2 regions of the Peribacillus sp. NPDC101481 genome follow, and region 2 is predicted to be linked to the other one. Evidence: a T-box and tRNA genes for the amino acid it is inferred to sense, from the RefSeq annotation. Region 2 holds a T-box; the other holds one or more tRNA genes.
The links. A T-box is a leader RNA that pairs with one kind of tRNA and senses whether it is charged. The one in region 2 lies ahead of tyrS (tyrosine--tRNA ligase), so its partner is inferred to be a tRNA-Tyr.
Positions count from the first base shown of each region.

Region 1 (8,353 bases), on a different contig from region 2:
ATTCTTCCCTTTTCCTTAAAGATTGTCACGCCTGCTTCATTTCTCACAGCAATCCCTGAAGAGTCATAACCGCGATATTCAAGTTTTTCAAGACCTTTTAATAAAATTTCCTTTGCATCGTTAAGTCCAATATATCCAACAATTCCACACATAATTTCTGTTCCTCCAACCGATTCGAGGGAACAGGAATGCACGGGGGCATCCCTGCCCCCTCATCTCTAATATATTTTTATAAAGGAAATGCCCTAAAGCACTTTTTCCCATTGTGCATTTCCAACCCTTTGTGCAGTAAGTTGCCCTACTGTTTTAAGATTGGAATTATTGCGGCTGTGCACTTCAGCCGGGAGGTATCCGCCGATCATTCGATAAACCTCCTCCTCGTCAACTAAGCCATTTCTCGTCCAGACTTAGTTCAGGCGCTTTTGTGAATCCGTTTCTCCTTGCCTACCCTCCTTTTTAAAACAGCCATTTTCAAGAAAATGAGTTGTAAATCAGGATAATCATACCTTAAATAAGGGACATAGGTCAATTCTTTATTACCAAGACCTGCGAAAAAGAACTTCTTTATAAAAATATGCATAAAAGGAAATTTAGTTCCTTTTATGCATAGGATTGGTTATTCGTTTATTCCCATTTCCGCTCTTACAACTGCGACGATGCGATCTACATAATTAGTGCATTCCTCAACTGTCGGTGCTTCAGCCATAACACGGACTAGCGGTTCAGTACCGGATGGTCTCACCAAAATACGGCCATTTCCGTTCATTTCCCCTTCAACAGCCTTGATGACTTCCTGTACCTTTTCATTATCGGTTACAGCGTGTTTATCGGTAACTCTGACATTGATCAGCGTTTGTGGATATTTCTTCATCTCGCCAGCAAGCTCCGATAAGGTTTTTTGGGTATCGCTCATGATGTTCACAAGCTGTAGACCCGTCAATAAGCCATCACCTGTCGTGTTATAGTCCAGGAAGATGATATGTCCGGATTGTTCACCGCCAAGGTTATAGCCGCCTTTTCGCATCTCCTCGACCACATAGCGATCACCCACTGCCGTCTGGGCGCTTTGTATGCCATGCTCTTCAAGACCTTTATAAAAACCAAGGTTGCTCATGATCGTAGAAACCACTGTTCCCTGTTTCAGACGGTTATTTTCTTTCAAGTATTTCGCACAGATATACATGATTTGGTCGCCGTCCACGATATTTCCTTTTTCATCTATGGCAATGACACGGTCTCCGTCACCATCGAAAGCAAGTCCAACATCCGCACCTTTTTCTTTTAAGAATTCAGCAAGTGCTTCAGGGTGGGTGGAACCTACCTTATCATTAATGTTCAATCCATTTGGCGATGCCCCCATAGTAGAGATGTCTGCATCAAGATCTGCAAACAGGTGCATGGCCAAGGCAGATGTCGCCCCATGTGCACAATCAAGAGCAACATGAATGCCTGTAAAGTCTTCATCCACTGATTGTTTCAAGTACTGGAGATACTTTTGCCCTCCTTCAAAATAATCGTTCAAATGGCCTAAATCTCCGCCAACCGGGCGTGGAAGCTCATCCTTTTCCATATCTAATAGTGCTTCAATTTCCGCTTCTTGGTCATCGGATAACTTAAACCCATCCGGTCCAAAGAATTTAATGCCATTATCCGCTACCGGATTATGCGAAGCGGAGATCATGACACCTGCTTCAGCACTTAAGGCCTTTGTTAAATAGGCAACTCCCGGTGTCGAAATGACCCCAAGGCGCATCACTTCAGCCCCAATGGATAAAAGACCGGCAACAAGCGCACCTTCCAGCATTTCACCTGAAATACGAGTATCGCGCCCTATCAGCACTTTGGGTTTTTCTGTATTTCTAGTAAGAACATAGCCACCAAAACGGCCTAGTTTAAATGCCAACTCCGGTGTTAATTCGCTATTCGCTATACCCCTTACTCCGTCTGTTCCAAAATATTTACCCATCTTTATCGCTCCTTCTTCGAATCGTTACTGAATTAAATGATGTTGTTAAAGCAAGGTCATGTCTCTTCGTCTTTTTGTGTGATGGTGACCGAGATCGTTTCAGAATCCAGTTCCCATTCCATTCCCTCAGGCACTGATACCGCCAAATCCACATCATGCGTACCTTCATCTAAATTACTCACATCTACTGTAAGATTAATGTCGTCTTTAGTTATTTTCTTCAAATCATCCGCCTCACCAAGCAAAGTGATGCTAGTTACATCGGATTCCAATTCGGCATTTTGGCCATCCTGTATGCCCACAGGAACAATTTGTATATTGTTGAAAGTTTTGGACTCAACGGCAGCCGTTTCATCTTTTTCTTTTTCTTCTTCTTTTTCGACTACTGGCTCTTCTTGTTTTTGTTCAGTTTCAGGTTCTTCCTCTTCTACGACTGGCTCTGAACTCTCTTCATCCACATCAACTTTCTCGGTGCGAATCTTGACCTTTGCCTTACCCAAGGACATTTTTTGTACACTTTCCGGTTTATTAAGATCGAGTTCCAATTCTGTATCACCATCGATTTTCGAGATATTTACAGGAAGATTTATTTCATCTATTTTCTCCAGTTCCGATTCCGAACCGAATAAGGTGACCTCTTTTGGGTCGACACTCATACTTGTGATCCTGATGCCATCCTTTGTCTTGCCAGTTTGCTTCGGTTCTATCGAAACCGTCTTGGAAGGAATGCTCACTTTTAAGGAAACGGCAACTGAAGATGGCTCGATCGTCACATCCAGCTTATTCAAGTCTCTGTCCAGGGCTTTAACGGTAGCCTTGGCGTTCACCGTTTCGCTAAGTCCCTTACTTATTTCAAGGTTTGCCTTTACATACGAAATTTGTTCAATCGCATCTTTAGCACCCGTAATTTTGACAGTTTTCGGGCTGACTGTTGGCTGACCAGCGGTATAACCTTCTTCAAGTAAAGAGCTATTATACTCGGCTTCAACGGAGAATTCCTTCGTCACCCGTTCCTGAACGTTGACTTCGGCATATTCCGGATCGATCGTCGCCACTAACTTTTCATTCAACTCACTTATTTTAAATGTGACAGTTCTGTCCCCCATTGAGATTGCAGGATCGGAAAGGTCTACATACACTTTAAAGTCCCTTTGATTTTTCGCATTTATCAAGAGGCTTTTTGCTCCCTTAAGCGTAACATCAACCGTCTCCGGCACTCCGCTCACCACTAGATTCTCACGGTCATAGTACACTTCAACCGGTACATTTTCGATGGTCTCCGTACTGATTTCAGGGGCTGTCGATAAACCAAGCGATTTTTTATCCGACTCCATCTCAAAGTTAATGGAAATGAACAAAAGTGCTGCCAAGGCGAAAGCTACGATTCTCATAAACCAAGCGCTATTGGTGAATTTATCCATTCTTTTTCCCCCTCCAGTTAAAGATGCTTGAGGAAGTTGATTTGATGTTTTCCACTACCAGTTCACTTGTAAGCATGGCCCTAAATGATTCTTGATTCAAATCCCGGTAAAGTTCCCCGTTTTTAGTGACGGATATTCCTCCCGTTTCTTCTGAAACGACAATCGTAAGACTATCCGTAACTTCACTCATGCCTATGGCTGCCCTATGCCGTGTACCAAGTTCCTTTGATATGAATGGACTCTCTGATAATGGCAAATAGCAGGCTGCAGCCGCCACTTGGTTATTTTGCAAAATAACTGCGCCATCATGGAGCGGCGTATTAGGGATGAAGATATTAATGAGCAGTTCTGAAGAAATGTAGGATTTCAGGGGTATCCCCGTTTCAACATAATCCCCAAGCTCCGTACCTTTTTCTATCGTAATCAAGGCTCCTATACGCCTTTTTGCCATATAGGTGGACGCCTTTAGGATTTCCTCGACTAAACGCTCTTGCTGATTCTCTTCTGGAACGGTGCCCCTTGCAAAGAGCTTCCCGCGTCCTAATTGTTCAAGTGCCCTTCTCAGTTCAGGTTGAAAAATGACGAGAATCGCCAATACTCCCCAATTCATGACTTGTGCCATTAACCATCCGAGTGTATTGAAACCAAACAGGTTGCTTAAGCTTTTTACAATGACAATTACAAAAATTCCTTTTAGCAGCTGAATAGCCTTCGTGCCTCGAATAATAGTTAACAATTTATATATCACAAACCATACAAGGAGAATATCAATGAAATTTACTACATAGTCCCAAACAGTCAAATTGGTTAAAGACATGTTGTTTCCTCCAGTCAGTATTACTCCAAATACCAATTACAATCTTTATACGATAACCTTAATAGTATACCATTTTTTAAATGATACATCTAAAAACTAGTGTGAGAAATTTACACAGGAAAAAAGAACCATGAATAATGGTCCCCTAAAAAAATAAAGCTGGGCGAAGTCACCTTAAATGAAAAACGGTGCCCTCACCCAGCTTCTATTCCCTATTCTCATCTTTAGCAGGAACCAACGAGGTTGCAGTGTCCTTTACTTTATACCACATCCACTCAAAAGCTTGGTCAATAACATGGATGCTCCCGGTCACATTCCCTGCCTTAGACATATATTTATGCCCATTTATGACTGTTACATCTCCCTCTACTTCACCATCTATTTGAATGTTACCATTTTGAACTACCACATTTCCCTTGATTGTCTCACCCTCAGGCACAATCACCGTTTCACCATCGACCACTAAGTTAGGCTGCTTTGATACTGAAAAATGTTCGTCCTGATTATAAGTCGAAAAAACAGATCCTGTCATCAATATGATGAACATCGCTGCCGCTGTCATGAAGGGATGGCTTTTGAACCAACGTTTGGCACCTGTTGTTTTCGTTTCCTTTGGCAATTGAGCCATAACCTTTGCTGTAAAGTCATCCGGGGCCTTTATATGGGAAGTGCTTTGTACAAGAGCGACCGCCTTTTTCATTTCATGAAAGTAATCCCGGCATTCAGCACAGTTATTCAAGTGCTCCCGTAAAACTTCTTTATGCTCCGGTTTGATGTCCTCATCTAAATAATCATGCATATATTCAATGATTTCCTCATGGCAGTTCATTTTTCTCACCTTCTTTTTATAAATGGCGTAGTTGTTTACGCAAGGCTTCCCGACCGCGATGTATCCTCGTCTTAACCGTACCGACCGGCAAATCGAGTATTTCACTGATTTCCTTTAGTGATAGCTCTTCAATATACTTCAATACTATTACCGATCGGTATTTCTCGGGCAATTTCATTATTTCCACTTGAATCGTTTCCTGCAGTTCTAAAGATTCAACTTCTTCCTCGGGTTTCGCCATATCCGATGCAATTTGGGAATACATATTCAATCCCTCTGTTCCTGCCACCTCTGCATCTAGATAGTAGTCCGGTTTTTTCTTGCGAAGCCGGTCAATACAAAGATTGGTCGCAATCCTATATAACCATGTAGAAAATTTCATTGTTATATTGAAACTCCGAATATTCACGTAGGCCCTTACAAAGGCCTCTTGCGCCAAATCTTCTGCTTCTTGCCTGTTTCCGAGCATCCTGAAACATATTTGGAAAACTTTGTCCTTGTAAATTTCGACAATTTCCCCAAATGCATTATGGTCTCCCTTTAATACTTGATTAATTCTCTCTTTAATGAGTGCATCCATTTTCCGGTATTACCCCCGCTCATGCGGCTATACGATTACTACGAATCGTAAGCTAAAAGGTTTCAAAAATTTAATACATTAATTTTAACAAAGTTTTACATTTTATGTTTAAGAAAAAAAAAACAGGGCTATATAGTAAGAAATTGTAAAATTCAAGGGAGTGATTCTCTATATGACTGCTGAACAAATTTTAGACCATATTGAACAATACAGACAGAAGATGATGTTTTTGGCTTCCCGTTCTTCGATGGTGGATAATGAGGTTGTTGAAGTTAGCAGTAAACTGGATTCTTTAATCATCCAATACATCCATTTAACTAAAAATGGAGATCCCACAGACAGAAGTGCTCTAAAGTGAATACGGATATACGATTGCAACCATCTATCTATAACTATGTTCCTGTTACATACACCCTGGAAAATAAACCTACGTCTTCTAGCATATAAAAAACAGTAACCCATTACAAGCCGGTTACTGTTTCTTTTAATTTTCAGTTATAATAATTTTTCTCCAAATAGGGAACCCATTAGGGCCACGGCAACGATCGCCGTCTTATTTCGCTCATCTAAAATGGGATTCACCTCTACGAATTCAGCTGATGTAATCAAGTTGGATTCCGCAAGCATTTCCATGGCCAAATGACTTTCCCGATAGCTTATACCACCAATCACCGGTGTGCCCACTCCGGGTGCATCTGCTGGGTCAACTCCATCCAAATCCAATGAAAGGTGGACGCCATCCGTTCTTTCCCTTAGGTAATCAATGCATTCTTCCATGACCCGTGTCATTCCCAAACGGTCAATCTCATGCATCGTGAATACCTTAATCCCTTTCTCACGGATAAGTTCTTTTTCTCCTTCATCCAATGACCTTGCCCCAATTATTACGATGTTTTCCGGTTTCACTTTTGGAGCAAAACCATGGATATTTATTAGGTCCGGATGTCCAAGCCCGATACTGACAGCCAGGGGCATACCGTGTATATTCCCGGATGGTGAAGTATCTTCCGTATTTAAATCCCCGTGTGCGTCGTACCAAATCACGCCTAATTTTTCATAGTGCTTTGCGACTCCTGCCAGTGTACCTATGGCTATCGAATGGTCTCCTCCCAATACAAGCGGAAAGGAGCCTCCTTCTATTATTTCATCAACTTTTGTGGCAAGCAGGGTGTTACCCTTTGCTACAAGCTGTAAGTTTTTTAGATTTGTCCCAGGCTCATCTGCACTTTCAGGACGCCCCACAATTATATCCCCTAAATCCTCTACTTCTATATTCAATCTTTCAAGCCGCTCGACAATCTCTGCGCAGCGAATGGCACTAGGTCCCATATCCACCCCTCGCCTTGCTTGACCAAGGTCCATAGGCAACCCGATGACGGAAATTTTCTGAATAGACATACAATTCCCCCTTTCCACCATTTTATAGCGTATATGCCGGTTGGTTCAACTCGACATTTCCATGTATAAAGATGCACGTTTTCCTATCACATATGTTTTTGGTGAAAAAAGATCTTTCTTGCGATTAGTATACCCAACTAGCCTTAAACAAAAAAAAGTCTTAAACCATTTTTGGCTTAAGACGTAAGTTTTGGTGTATGTAGTTGATGGTGGAGCCTAGCGGGATCGAACCGCTGACCTCCTGCGTGCAAGGCAGGCGCTCTCCCAGCTGAGCTAAGGCCCCTAAGGGATATGAAATATATTAAGCGGAAGACGGGATTCGAACCCGCGACCCCAACCTTGGCAAGGTTGTATTCTACCACTGAACTACTTCCGCAAATGGCTGGGCTAGAAGGGATCGAACCTTCGCATGACGGAATCAAAATCCGTTGCCTTACCGCTTGGCTATAGCCCAATATATGATATGCAATAATTAATATTCAACAAAATAAAAAGGTGGTAATCATATAATTCCCCAATATAGAGAATATATAACTGATCCACAGGATTTTATTAAAATGGTGGAGGGGGGCAGATTCGAACTGCCGAACCCAAAGGAGCGGATTTACAGTCCGCCGCGTTTAGCCACTTCGCTACCCCTCCGCAATATATGGTTGTAAGTGGTGCCGGCAAGAGGACTTGAACCCCCAACCTACTGATTACAAGTCAGTTGCTCTACCAGTTGAGCTACACCGGCAAGTAAAGAATAAAATGGTGGAGGATGACGGGATCGAACCGCCGACCCTCTGCTTGTAAGGCAGATGCTCTCCCAGCTGAGCTAATCCTCCGGATTAATGATTTGAAATGGTGACCCGTACGGGATTCGAACCCGTGTTACCGCCGTGAAAGGGCGGTGTCTTAACCGCTTGACCAACGGGCCGAACTGTTTTGTGTTCATAGATAGAATGGGAAGCTCCCAAGCGGATTCGAACCGCTGACCTCTTCCTTACCATGGAAGTGCTCTACCTACTGAGCTATGGAAGCATATGGCTCCGCAGGTAGGACTCGAACCTACGACCGTTCGGTTAACAGCCGAATGCTCTACCACTGAGCTACTGCGGAATAATATAATGTTTCCTAAAACCCATTTGAAGATTTAAATGAACAGCCTGGCAACGTCCTACTCTCACAGGGGGAAACCCCCAACTACCATCGGCGCTGAAGAACTTAACTTCCGTGTTCGGAATGGGTACGGGTGTGACCTCTTCGCCATCATTGCCAGACTATATTCATTTTTGAAGAATTTTCATTCCTTCAAAACTAGATAATAAGAAGGTATTTCATTTTTTAAAAAGCGTTGGTT
Region 1 covers NZ_JBIWNJ010000007.1:42-8,394, reverse strand. The annotation lists gene glmS (glutamine--fructose-6-phosphate transaminase (isomerizing)) at 1-152, opposite strand, end outside; gene glmM (phosphoglucosamine mutase) at 617-1,966, opposite strand; gene ACIROD_RS24725 (CdaR family protein) at 2,023-3,387, opposite strand; gene cdaA (diadenylate cyclase CdaA) at 3,380-4,204, opposite strand; gene ACIROD_RS24715 (anti-sigma factor family protein) at 4,410-5,033, opposite strand; gene sigW (RNA polymerase sigma factor SigW) at 5,050-5,613, opposite strand; gene ACIROD_RS24705 (aspartyl-phosphate phosphatase Spo0E family protein) at 5,786-5,971, shown strand; gene rocF (arginase) at 6,109-7,011, opposite strand; tRNA gene ACIROD_RS24695 (tRNA-Ala) at 7,219-7,294, opposite strand; tRNA gene ACIROD_RS24690 (tRNA-Gly) at 7,316-7,387, opposite strand; tRNA gene ACIROD_RS24685 (tRNA-Gln) at 7,391-7,465, opposite strand; tRNA gene ACIROD_RS24680 (tRNA-Tyr) at 7,570-7,653, opposite strand; tRNA gene ACIROD_RS24675 (tRNA-Thr) at 7,672-7,747, opposite strand; tRNA gene ACIROD_RS24670 (tRNA-Val) at 7,763-7,838, opposite strand; tRNA gene ACIROD_RS24665 (tRNA-Glu) at 7,856-7,930, opposite strand; tRNA gene ACIROD_RS24660 (tRNA-Thr) at 7,962-8,034, opposite strand; tRNA gene ACIROD_RS24655 (tRNA-Asn) at 8,038-8,112, opposite strand; rRNA gene rrf (5S ribosomal RNA) at 8,158-8,273, opposite strand.
Region 1: it encodes a tRNA-Tyr, which carries the amino acid that the T-box ahead of tyrS (tyrosine--tRNA ligase) is inferred to sense. The anticodon was not compared.

Region 2 (13,787 bases):
ATCGATATCCGCCGGCTTCTAGTTTTGACGAGCGGGTTTACAAGGTGCTCGACATGATCAAAGAAGAAAGGTACGAACTAGATTATAATGGAGCAGGGCAGGTAAAGCCGCTATGCCGTGAACCATACCCTCCTGAACGGTTTGCAAAGCGTGCTTTCGATCTCGGCATTCCGCTTATTTACGGTTCCGATGCACATCAGGCTAAGGATTTGGGTCAGGGCCATCAGGCACTGATTGAAGGGTTCAATGGGTAACTCATGTATACACTTCAGCTCCGCCCGGCTAACAGTGGCTGTAGGTCGATGAAAAGGGTATCCTGCAAAAAACGTCCGACTTCATTGGCATATATATTCGTGTAATAGGCTTCCTGCGGGAACACATGAAGCACATCCATCGCATAATGGGTATGCAGGACAGGGGCCGTCAATAAACCCTTCAACTGCAGCATATACATGGGAACCGAGACCTGCTGGAAACTCCTGCTCTTGATCCCCTGTTCCAAAATATATTGAAAATAAGACTTTTCCTTTGTAAAATAAGTCGAATGAATTTCACGATTTAAATTGGAATCGAGTGAAGATTCCCCATATATGAACCGTGCAGCAAGGAAGTTTTCCCTCTGGAAAGCGAGAATATCCTTTACAAGATTCATCAAGCAATGCTGCGGGCCTTTTAGTTCCAGCAGTGTCATGTTCGTCTCAAGGACCAGGATATACTCTTCTAAATAGGAAGTGAAACAGAATTCCAGCAACCCCTGCTTATTCTTGAAATAGTAGGCAATATTCGCAGCGTTCACTTTGGCTTTATTCGCAATATCCCGTATGGATGTAGCATGATAGCCTTTTAAATGAAATAAATGCAATGCAGCTTCCACAATGGCTTGTTTCGTTGGCGTCTGGCGATTCATTCAGGCAATCCCTCGCTTTCTTTGAGACAAGTCTTGTGGACTATTTCTTCACGGAAGAGCCTGAATCCTTTAGTAAGTTCTCGACAATTTCCCAACAATAAAGCAACATGATTAGAAAGTGCTGTAAAAATATGCGGAAGACAGGTGAACGCTTTTGTTTAATGTCGAAATGTATCAAGGAAAAAAAGAAAATAACTATGATCTGGTCCAAAAGCAGCTTCTTGCCTTAATTGAAGATGAAACGAACCGGATAGCCAATTTAAGCAATGCGGCAGCTTTACTTAATCAGTTTCTTGATGAGATTAACTGGGTCGGCTTCTATTTATACGAAGAAGGCCAATTAATTTTGGGACCCTTCCAGGGCCTTCCAGCCTGTGTCCGCATTCCAATGGGCAGGGGTGTTTGCGGGACTTCAGCGGCGACTGAAAAAACCCTTCGCATAGAGGATGTCCACCAATTCCCTGGACATATCGCCTGTGATGCGGCATCAAGATCTGAAATTGTCATACCGCTCATGAAGGATGGCAAATTGATCGGTGTCCTCGATATCGACAGTCCGGTCACGGACCGTTTTGACGAAATGGATCAGCAAGGACTGGAGAAGTTCGCTGAAATCCTTTCCAGGCATCTATAAAGTTAAAGGGAGCGGCAATCCTTGCCTGCTCCCTTTTCCATTACAGGCCCCATGTACATGTACCCGGTCCTTCCTGAATTCTTCACAATATATAACGCCTCATCGGCCCATTTGATATTTTTCTCCATTCATTATCACGCTTACATTGAAAAAACCTCACAAAAAAATTGCCGTTTTTAAATTTACCTGCTGCGATTCTCTTTATCTACGCCTTTTAATTAATCACAACTGTCCTTGACTCATTGAGCCAAATATTATACAATACTCTTTGTGTAAAATATTGCAGCCTATGTGACAGCCTTTATGTTCTCATTTTGTTCCTCAATACAGAGGTGTATCTCGTAACCCTCTGCTGCTAGGGCGAAGGTACATGAAAACAAAATGGTCATAATCGTACATTCACACGGTTTTTATTTTACCAAAATAAAAACATTTAAAGGAGGAGTCATCCTATGGCTCGTTATACTGGCCCAAGCTGGAAACTATCCCGTCGTTTAGGAATTTCCCTAACAGGTACTGGTAAAGAATTAGAAAAACGCCCTTATGCTCCAGGACAACATGGTCCTAACCAACGTAGAAAAATTTCCGAATACGGAATGCAACTACAAGAGAAACAAAAACTTCGTCACATGTACGGAATCACTGAACGTCAATTCCGCACAATGTTCGACCGCGCTGGCAAACTTAAAGGTGTACATGGTGAAAACTTCATGGTTCTTCTTGAATCACGTCTTGATAACCTAGTTTACCGTCTTGGTTTAGCTCGTACACGTCGTCAAGCACGTCAACTTGTTAACCACGGTCACATCACTGTAGACGGAAGCCGCGTAGACATTCCATCTTACAAAGTGTCTCTTGGACAAACTATTTCAGTTCGTGAAAAATCACGTAACTTCTCAATCATTAAAGAATCAGTTGAAGCAACTAACTTCGTTCCTGATTTCCTTACTTTTGATGCTGAGAAATTAGAAGGTACTTTCACTCGTTTACCAGAACGTTCTGAATTGCCTGCTGAAATTAACGAAGCTCTTATCGTTGAGTTCTACTCTCGTTAATAACTTCAAAAACCCCATCCTTGGATGGGGTTTTTTTTGCATCTAAACACCCCTGCATGAGAAAGCCCGGCTGTAATTCAGCCGGGCCTTGAACAATCATTTCACTAATGTATATTTCTTTTTGCCGCGACGAACCAGGATGAACTCCCCTTCAATCTTAGAAGCTTCCGTCACTACATATTGCAGATCAGTCACTTTCTCCCCATTTATGGAGATTGCCCCATTCTGAATATCTTCCCGGGCTTGACGCTTTGATGGCGAAATTTTCGCTTCAACGATTAAATCGACCAAACCGATATCTTCCTTGCTTTCACGTTTGAAGCTAGGAACATCTTTGAAGCCCAATTTGATTTCCGCCGCACTTAAATTCTTCACCTCTCCGCTGAATAGGGCTGCAGAGATTTTGATTGCCTGGTCAAGAGCTTCCTGACCATGAATCAAACGGGTCATTTCTTCCCCTAAAGCTTTTTGCGCTTTACGCAAATGCGGTTCGGACTGTACGGATTGCTCTAACTCTTCAATCACCTCACGAGATAGGAATGTGAAGAATTTCAGGTATTTCACGACATCAGCATCGGCTGTATTGATCCAGAATTGGTAAAATTCATACGGAGTCGTCTTTTCAGGATCAAGCCAAATCGCTCCGCCTTCCGTTTTACCGAATTTCGTTCCATCCGCTTTCGTTACGAGCGGGATCGTCATACCGAATGCTTTTGCATCCTCATCATTGGATTTCCGGATCATTTCCAGCCCAGTCGTAATATTGCCCCATTGATCACTGCCGCCAATTTGCAATTTACAGTTGTAATTGCTGTACAAATGGCCGAAATCAATTCCTTGTAAGATCGTGTACGCGAATTCAGTAAAGGAAATTCCCGTATCCAAGCGGGAAGCAACCGTATCTTTTGCCAGCATGTAGTTAATGCCGATGTATTTCCCATAATCACGCAAGAACGTGACCATATCGATTTTACCTATCCAGTCATAGTTATTGACCATGATCGCACCATTTTCACCTTCGAATTCAAAGATGTGGGATAGCTGCCCTTTTATGCAGTCGGCATTATAGAGCACTTTTTCCAGCGTTTGCAGCTGGCGTTCCTCTTTTTTACCGCTTGGATCACCGATAAGTCCAGTCGCACCACCCACTAATACAATGGGACGATGGCCATGCTGCTGAAAACGGCGCAATGTCAAGAATGGCAATAGATGTCCGATATGCATACTATCCGCAGTTGGATCGACACCACAGTATAAAGAAATTTTCTCTTTTTCTAAAAGGTTCTTAAACCCCTCTTCATCCGTTTGTTGATAAATAATCCCTCTCCATTCGAGGTCTTTAAGCAATTCCATTTAATTTTCCTCCTCATCTTAGAAAAAAACCGCAAAAAGCACACAAAAACGCCCCTTCATAAATATGAAGGGACGAATGAATTCGCGGTACCACCCAACTTGAGGACATACTATGCCCTCCGCTCAAGACGAATAACGGTCGTCAACCGTTTCCTGCTACTAATCATTTCACAGCAAATGCTCCAGGAAGTAATTCATCATACTATTTGTACCGATTTCCACTAACCACCGGCTCTCTGAAACAGGGATAGTCTGACTACTGGGTCCTATCATCGCGATCATTTAATCATTTTATTGTTGTTAATAAACTTTTATCATACATAAGATTCCTTGTCAACATACCCTTACAGATTATAGAAAAATAAGAAAGATGCCCTTTCCCCTACCTGTTGTATGCTATAATATATGTGATTTCAGGGGGTATGATACGATGAATAATAATCAAAAAGATAGATTTCTAACAGTCTGGAAGCAGCTGACCCGTTTTTTTCAAAATGAAAAAACACATAAGAACGCGCGGGTTACATACCAAGTCATTTGGAATTTAACGCTGATCTTCATTATTGTCGGGATTCTAGGATTCTCATTCGCCGGCGGCGTCGGAGCCGGCTATTTCGCTGCCCTCGTCAATGATGAGCCGGTACGCTCAAAAGAAGATTTGAAAAAAGACATTTACAATTATGAAGAGACCTCTGAAGTATACTTTGCTGATGAAGTATACTTGGGCAAGCTTAAGAGTGACCTTGAGCGTGAAGAAGTGTCCATCGATAAAGTTTCCGAGCATCTAAAAAATGCAGTCATCGCTACTGAAGATGAGTATTTTTATGAGCATGACGGGGTTGTCCCGAAAGCTATCCTGCGTGCGATTTACCAGGAATTTTCGAATGCAACCGTCCAATCGGGAGGAAGTACATTAACACAGCAGCTCATTAAAAACCAGGTCCTGACCAACGAAGTATCGTTTGAACGGAAAGCAAAAGAAATCCTGCTTGCGCTCCGGGTCGAAAAATTCTTTGAAAAAGAAGAGATTTTGGAAACGTACTTAAACGTCTCCACTTTGGGACGAAACTCTTCAGGCCGTAACATCGCCGGGGTCGAGTCCGCCGCTGAAGGTATTTTTGGCGTGGAGGCCAAAGATCTGACACTGCCCCAATCAGCCTTTATCGCTGGATTGCCGCAAAGCCCTTTCGGATATACACCATATACCCAGAAAGGAAAATTGAAGGAAAATCAAGTGCCCGGCATCAACCGGATGAAAACCGTTTTAAAGCGGATGTATAGTAACGGATACATAACAAAAGCAGAATATGATAAAGCAAACGCATACGACATTACAAAAGACTTTATCGGTAAAACGGAGATGCCGTCGGAGAAATATCCATGGCTCACCTATGAAATCGAAAAACGCTCCATCGAAATCCTATCTGTCAGTCTGGCAAAAGAAGATGGATATGAAGAGAAAGATTTAAAGAATGATGATTTAAAAGCTCAATATCTAGCACTTGCCGATCGTAAGCTCCGGCAAAACGGCTATCAGATTTATACGACAATCGATAAAAAGATTTATGACAAGATGCAGGAAGTTACGAAAAACTATCCGAATTATGGATACGATAAAACGGCACAAGTCGTCGATCCAGATACGAAGGAAATGAAAACGGTGGGTGAGCCCGTTGAAGCCGGGGCCATTCTCATCGAAAATAAAACAGGAAAAATCATCAGTTTCGTAGGCGGCCGTGATTTCAAGCGGGAACAGACGAACCACGCCACCGCATCATTGCGATCGAACGGATCTACGATGAAGCCCTTGGTGATATATGGTCCAGGCATCGAGCTAGGCAAGATCTCGCCTGGCAGCGTATCGGCTAATGTGCCGATTTCCATTCCAACAGGCGGCAAACCGTGGAGTCCAGGAAACTATGGCGGCGGCAGCTATACGGGAGTATCGACTGCCCGCGAGGCCCTGAAGAATTCCTACAATATCCCGGCAGCGCTCTTTTACAAAAAAATAATCAACCTGAGCCCCGCTTCGTATTTGGAAAAAATGGGCTTCTCCACCGTGACGAAAGGGGATTACTCCAATCTTGCCTTGTCATTAGGTGCGATGGAAAAAGGTGTAACCGTTGAAGAAAACGTCAATGCATTTGGTACATTTGCCAATTCAGGAGATTTCATCGATGCTTATATGATCGATAAGATCGTTTCGAAAGATGGCAAAGTCATCTATCAGCATAAAGTGAAACCAGTGGATGTTTTCTCTCCGCAAGCCGCTTACTTGACGCTTGATATGATGCGTGATGTCGTAAACAGCGGGACGGCGTCCTCGGTCAGGAACCGACTTGCCTTCTCAAGCGATTGGGCAGGTAAGACCGGTACTTCACAAAACTATTGGGACGCTTGGTTCGTCGCTACGAATCCCAATGTATCATTCGGTACATGGCTGGGATATGATACACCGAAATCCTTGCAAGGGACCTATAATGGTCTTGAATATAATAAACGTAATATGTATTATTGGGCAGATCTGATCAATGCCGCATATAAAGTCGACCCTAAACTCATCGACCCCGATAAGCGATTTGAAATGCCGGGCGGAATTGTCAGCCGTTCCTTCTGTGGCGTTTCAGGACTGCTTCCTTCAAGTTCATGCCAAAAGGCCGGGCTTGTCAAATCGGATTTATTCATCGCGAAATATGCTCCATCCAGGGCGGATGATAGTTTCATAGATGGACAATATGTATCAGTCGGCAGCAAACGCTACGCAGCCCTTCCGCAAACGCCTGGCGAATTCACAAGCGGCGGGTTCATGTTGAATCCAGATTCATTTGCAGATATCGGATTGAGATATGTCGTTGACCCGGGCTCCGTGATTCCTGGAGCCGAAAAATCAGGAAATGTCGTCGGGGCGACAGCGAAATTGAATGATAATGGCAAAGCACCAGATCCCCTATCCATAACGATCGGTAACGATAAAATTACATGGGGCTTGCATGATGAAGGAGATGTCGTCGGTTATCGTGTCTATAAAGACGGCAAGAAAGTGGCGAGCATCAATGCTGGGGAGAGCCTTGTTTATAAAGTCGGCTCAGGCGGTTCCTATTATGTAACGGCCGTAGACATAGTCGGCAAAGAATCAGCCCCTTCTCAACGTGTTGAAAGCGGCGCTAAAAAGACCGGTTCAAAAGAAGATTCCACAAAAACTAAAGATGATCGTGGAAAAGATAAAATAGCTAACGAAGATAAAAAAACAGACTCAAAAGAAGAGAACGGTTCAGATAAAGTAAAAGAAAAAGAACCAGAAAAAGAAACGCAAACGGATAATAATAAAGAGCCAGCTCAAGATAAAGATCAAAACAAAGAGAATACAGATCAGGAAAATCAAGAGACCGACAAAGAGCAAGGCACCGTCAATGATAAAGAGCAAGACACGGATAAAGCTGAAGAAGAGGAAGAATGACACTCTTTCTTGAACTAAAAACAGGCTGTCGGTTACCCCGACAGCCTGTTTCCTTATACTCTCCCCAAAAAGGCATCCATGGAAGTGACCATGGATGCCTTTTCCTTCTCAATAATCAGTAAGACTAAGTTTTCAATCCTCCATCGATGATAAATCACCAGTTGGCAGATCAAGTTCCCAAGCTTTCAAGACACGACGCATGATTTTACCGCTTCTTGTTTTAGGAAGTTTATCCCTGAATTCAATTTCACGAGGTGCCGCATGTGCTGCTAGACCATGCTTTACAAATGTACGAATTTCCTCAATCAATTCATCGTTTGCCTCGTATCCGTCACGAAGTGCGATGAACGCTTTGATAATTTCCCCCCGAACCGGATCCGGCTTACCGATGACCCCCGCTTCGGCTACGGCTGGATGCTCGACCAATTTGCTTTCCACTTCGAAAGGACCTACCCTCTCCCCTGCCGTCATGATGACATCATCAACACGGCCTTGGAACCAGAAATAACCATCTTCATCCATATATGCGGAATCTCCTGAAACATACCAATCACCTGGCATAAAGTAAGATTCATATTTAGCTTCATTCTTCCAGACGGTCTTCATCATCGAAGGCCAGCCTTTCTTGATGGCAAGGTTCCCCATTCTATGCGGCGGAAGCTCGTTGCCTTGATCATCCACTATTGCCGCCTTCACACCTGGAATCGGTTTGCCCATCGAGCCAGGTTTGATTTCCAGGCAAGGATAATTGCAGATGACCTGTGCCCCGGTCTCCGTCATCCACCATGTATCATGGATACGGTGATTGAATACCTTCATTCCCCAGCGCACCACTTCCGGGTTCAACGGTTCACCCACACTTAATATATGGCGGAGAGAACTCAAATCGAACCGCTTAACGATTTCGTCACCTGCGCCCATCAGCATCCTGAAGGCAGTCGGGGCACTATACCATACCGTGACACCAAAGTCTTCCAAGGTCTTGTACCAGGATTCAGGCTTGAACCGCCCGCCTACAATGACATTCGAGGTCCCTGTCAGCCAAGGTCCAAATATCCCATAAGACGTCCCTGTCACCCATCCAGGGTCCGCTGTGCACCAATACACGTCCTCATCCTTCAAATCAAGGACCCACCTTGCCGTTTGATAATGCTGGATCATCGCATTATGAACGTGCAGCACTCCTTTTGGTTTGCCTGTGGAACCTGAGGTGTAGTGAAGAATCAGACCGTCATTCCGATCCACCCATTCAATTTCGAATTTTTTGTCGGCTTCTTTTAATTTTTTATTGAAGTTATGGTAATTTCCTTCTTCTTTTATATTTTCCCCCACCAAGAAAATATGCTTTAAATGGGGTAATTCATCCACCGGGACACGCGGCAAAAGTTCAGGTGTCGTCACTATCACACTTGCCTCACTATCTTCAAGACGGTCCCTTATGGCTCCTTCCATGAAGGCTTCGAACAACGGCCCTACGACCGCTCCCGTTTTAATCGCACCCAACAATGCAAAATAAAGCTCCGGGGAGCGAGGCATGAAGATGAAAACACGATCTCCTTTTTCCACATTGGCAATGTTCTTGAACACATTGGCCGCTTGATTCGTATAATCTTTCATTTCCTTGAATGTATACTTTTCATTTCTTTTATCGTCTTTGTAATAAAGGGCCACTTTATTCTTTTTGTATGTTTCGACATGGCGGTCAATGGCTTCATACGCAAGATTCACTTTACCGGTTTCAGACCAGGAGAATTCCTTTTCCGTCTCAGACCAGTCAAACTTATTGTATTTTTCATCATAATTCTTTAAATTAAAATTACCTTCCACTACTGGTAACGCTTTCACATTCATACGACAAACTCCCCCTTCATTCGGCTCTATATTTTTATTATAGTATAAGAATCGAATTATCTCAATTTTTAAAATATTGAATACTTCCATATAAGGGAAATCCCTTCTTGGTGAATTTTGAAAGCAACTGGTATATTGTTATGGTTAAGGCGAATCCATATGATGGCCGTGAAAGACGAAGCAATGTAACAAAAGCGCCTTGAACTTTCTGAATTATGCCCCTCGTTTTCATGTATAATTTATGTAAGCTTTCCATTCGGTCAGTTTTTAAAAGCAATGCTTCGTATACTCCGGAATGCGAGAGTGTAAGATTACTATATAACAAGGGTGGTGAAAGAATGGAATATAGTAAGACCTTTTACACTAAGGAACTGCAGACATTAAGCGGAACGCTCATCATCGAGGGGCCGTTAAGCGGCGAAAAAATGTCCGCTTATGAGTTTCACGAAGACTTGGTCGCCTTTCGCCCGCCTGCTTTGCAGCATAAAGCGTTAATAGAGATTGCAGACTTGCCTGAGGGCAGGATCTTTATCGCCCGTGAAAATGAAACAATCGTGGGTTATGTAACTTACTTATATCCCGATCCCTTGGAGCGCTGGTCTGAAATCAAGATGGAGGACCTGATTGAGCTTGGTGCAATCGAGGTCATCCCTAAATACCGGGGTGCCTCCGTCGGGAAAAACCTAATCCGCCTTTCCATGGAAGACGATTCGGTTGAAGACTTCATCATCATCACCACTGAATACTATTGGCATTGGGATTTGAAAGGGACAGGTCTGAATATTTGGGACTATCGCAAGGTCATGGAAAAAATGATGAGTGCCGGTGGTTTGGTCTACTTTGCAACAGATGACCCTGAAATCAGTTCCCACCCGGCCAACTGTCTGATGGCCCGTATTGGCAAAAGGGTCCCGCCGGAATCCATCCAGAAATTCGACCAATTGCGTTTTATGAATCGGTTTATGTATTAAAGAGGCGAGTAAGAGGAGGAAGGAAAATGATTGTTGAAACAATAATGAATGAGGATATTATCACCCTCACTCCAACCGATACAATCCATAGCGCTGTCTTGATCATCAAGGAGAAGCGAATTCGCCATATCCCGATTGTCGATGACAGCTTTCAACTTGTGGGATTAGTCAGCGACCGTGATATTCGGGATGCTGCCCCTTCTATATTCCGTACCGAAGAATACAAAAATGATTTACAAAAACCACTATCAAGCATCATGAAAACGGAAATAATCACAGGGCACCCGCTGGATTTCGTGGAAGAAATCGGGGCTGTTTTCTGTGATAACAATATCAGCTGCCTTCCAATCGTAAAGGGAAGGAAGTTAGTGGGAATCATAACCGGTTCTGATTTACTTCATTCATACGTTGAGTTGACTGGAGTCAATCAGCCCGGTTCCCAAATCGAAATCAGAATCCCGGATAAGGCAGGTTCCCTTCATGATATTGCCCATATTTTCAAAAGGCGCAATACGAATATCCTGAGCACCCTCGTTTATCCTGAAAAAAATGGAACCGACTATAAAATTCTTGTAATTCGTGTACAGACGATGAATCCATTCATGGTGGTGGAGGATTTGAAGAAAGAAGGCTATACCGTTTTATGGCCTAGTCTACCGGGGTTTTCACATGAATGATACATCCCTTTTCGTATATTCGGATGAACTCCTTACCTACAAATTCAACGATGAGCATCCATTCAATCAAAAACGGCTTAAACTCACGCTTGATTTATTAAAAAAACACCATGCAATCAATGATGATCAAATTATCAAGCCCAGAATGGCAACCGATGCAGAATTGGAACTGATTCATGATCACCATTATGTAAACGCTGTCAGGTTGGCAGGCCAGGGAAAGCTCCCCCCTGAAAAGGCTGTGAATTATGGGCTAGGAACGGAGGATACCCCCATCTTCCCCAAAATGCACGAAGCAAGTGCATTGCTTGTAGGCGGTACCTTGACGGCTGTGGATGCCGTCATGACCGGCCAGTCCTTGCACGCACTTAATCTTGGCGGTGGCCTGCATCACGGTTTCCGCGGAAAAGCCTCGGGCTTTTGCATTTACAACGATAGTTCGGTCGCGATTAAATACCTGCAAAAAAAATATGGGGCGCGTGTCTTGTATGTCGATACCGATGCACATCATGGTGATGGAGTCCAATGGTCATTTTATGATGACCCGGATGTTTGTACACTATCCATCCATGAAACGGGCCGCTACTTATTTCCCGGCACCGGCAATATTAACGAGCGAGGCCAGGGAAAAGGCTACGGCTATTCATTCAACATCCCGGTCGATGCGTTCACTGAAGATGAATCATGGCTCGATTGCTACATGGCTTCCTTTAAAGAAGTCATTGAATTCTTCAAACCGGATGTCATATTAACGCAAAACGGAGCCGACTCCCATTATTACGATCCGCTCACCCATTTATCAGCCACCATGAAAATTTATAGGGAAATACCAAAGCTGGCCCACGAAATGGCCCATAAGTATTGTGAAGGACGGTGGATTGCAGTGGGCGGCGGTGGATATGATATATGGCGCGTCGTCCCGAGGGCTTGGGCGAGGGTCTGGCTTGAAATGACGAATAATGATATATCAGGTCCCCTATCAAAGGAATGGCTCGATTGCTGGCAGCCTGAGTCCCCTGTTCCCCTGCCAAATGAATGGGATGACATGGAGGATATATATGAACCCATTCCGAGGAAGCCTGAAATTACCGAGAAGAATGCCCTGACGCTTGAAAAGGTCCTTTATCCCATCAGGTCTTCCAGGCAAACAACGAAAAGCAATGAACAAAGTTAACCAAAAGATCGTTGAAAAACGATCTTTTTTGTTCGGGGCAAACATTTGAGAAACAAAAAGAGAGTGCCCTCGGGACACTCTCCAAACCAGTTTATTTCGTTGATTGACGGTTTTCAATCCGATGTGGCAGGATCACTTTTTCAAGACCTTCCTCCACTTGTTCTTTATTCATCAACTTTGTAAGAAGCCTCATCGCAACCGCACCAATATCATATAAAGGTTGAACGATCGTCGTGATTTGCGGACGTACCATCAAGGTCAATCTCGTGTTATCGAAGCTGATCACTTCAAAGTCTTCCGGTACATTAAACCCTTTGTCCTGAGCGGCATGGACAATTCCAAGCGCCATTTCATCAGCACCGGCTATGAATGCTGTCGGTCTGTCTTCAGCTTCCAGGTACTTTTCAAAAGATTCAATTCCTGAATCATATGTATAATCACCTTCAACGACATAACTTTCATCAAATGGAAGCCCAGCTTCTTTCAATCCACGTTTATAACCAGTCAATTTCATTTCATTAATCAACGCCGAAGGGTTTCCGCTTACAAAAGCGATATGCTTGTGGCCTTTTTTAGCGAAGAAGGTCACTGCGTCGAATGCCGCCGCCTCATAATCAATATTGACCGATGGAACTTGTCCGCTTTCATCCACCGAGCCTGCCAGAACGATTGGAACAGGTGAATTCTTAAACTCTTTGACATGCTCATCAGAAATGTTGCCGCCCATGAATACGATACCATCCACTTGTTTTCCAAGCATCGTATTCAGCAAATGGAATTCCTTATCTATATTCTCATCAGAACTGCTTAGAATGATATTGTATTTATACATGGTGGCTATATCTTCTATGCCCCGTGCCAATTCTGCAAAAAAGATGCTTGAGATATCCGGGATGATGACCCCGACTGTAGTCGTTTTCTTTGAGGCAAGTCCCCTTGCCACTGCATTGGGACGGTACCCTAACTTCTCAATTACATCTGAAACTTTCTTCCTTGTTGCAGGCTTTACATTTGGATTCCCGTTAACTACGCGGGAAACGGTGGCCATGGAAACATTCGCCTCACGCGCCACATCATAAATGGTTATATTATTCATTTATCCATTCCTCCATTTCTTTCATTTTCCCCATAAAAGACCCGAATTATTTCGGAAAATAATCTTTTATGCGTTTTTCTCTATAAGGAAGATTATTTTAGGAACGATCTGCCTAACAAAAAATGCAGTCCTACTCTCTTCTCAGTCAAATATTCAATACCCTATTCAAGTATAAAATTCACATAGATATCACTTTATGTATGACTCAATCTTCCGAACAGTTCTCATTCTTGTTATTTATCATACGATAGTCGAATCTTTCCTGCAATCCAATAGTGCTCATTTCGAAGCTTTTTCTGCAAAAACTAGTATTTTACCATTAAAAAAAGCCCTTGCCAAGTTGGTAAGGGCCGTAAATAGATCATTTAAAGAATTTCTTAGCTTATACTGTTACCCAGTTCAAACGTTTAATTTCTTCGTAGAATTCATCAAATTGTTTGAAGTCCATTTGCTGTGCAGAATCCGATAAAGCAACGGAAGGATCTGGATGCACTTCAGCCATAACACCGTCAGCACCGATTGCAAGAGCCGCCTTAGCCGTAGGAAGCAGAAGATCGCGACGTCCAGTTGAATGCGTTACATCAACCATGACCGGTAAATGAGTTTCTTGTT
Region 2 covers NZ_JBIWNJ010000001.1:1,436,451-1,450,237, forward strand. The annotation lists gene hisJ (histidinol-phosphatase HisJ) at 1-254, shown strand, start outside; gene refZ (forespore capture DNA-binding protein RefZ) at 269-907, opposite strand; gene ACIROD_RS06900 (GAF domain-containing protein) at 1,062-1,541, shown strand; gene rpsD (30S ribosomal protein S4) at 1,994-2,596, shown strand; gene tyrS (tyrosine--tRNA ligase) at 2,693-3,949, opposite strand; T-box leader at 4,015-4,231, opposite strand; gene ACIROD_RS06915 (transglycosylase domain-containing protein) at 4,380-7,406, shown strand; gene acsA (acetate--CoA ligase) at 7,539-9,257, opposite strand; gene ACIROD_RS06925 (GNAT family N-acetyltransferase) at 9,596-10,228, shown strand; gene ACIROD_RS06930 (acetoin utilization AcuB family protein) at 10,255-10,905, shown strand; gene ACIROD_RS06935 (acetoin utilization protein AcuC) at 10,898-12,079, shown strand; gene ccpA (catabolite control protein A) at 12,171-13,175, opposite strand; gene ACIROD_RS06945 (bifunctional 3-deoxy-7-phosphoheptulonate synthase/chorismate mutase) at 13,558-13,787, opposite strand, start outside.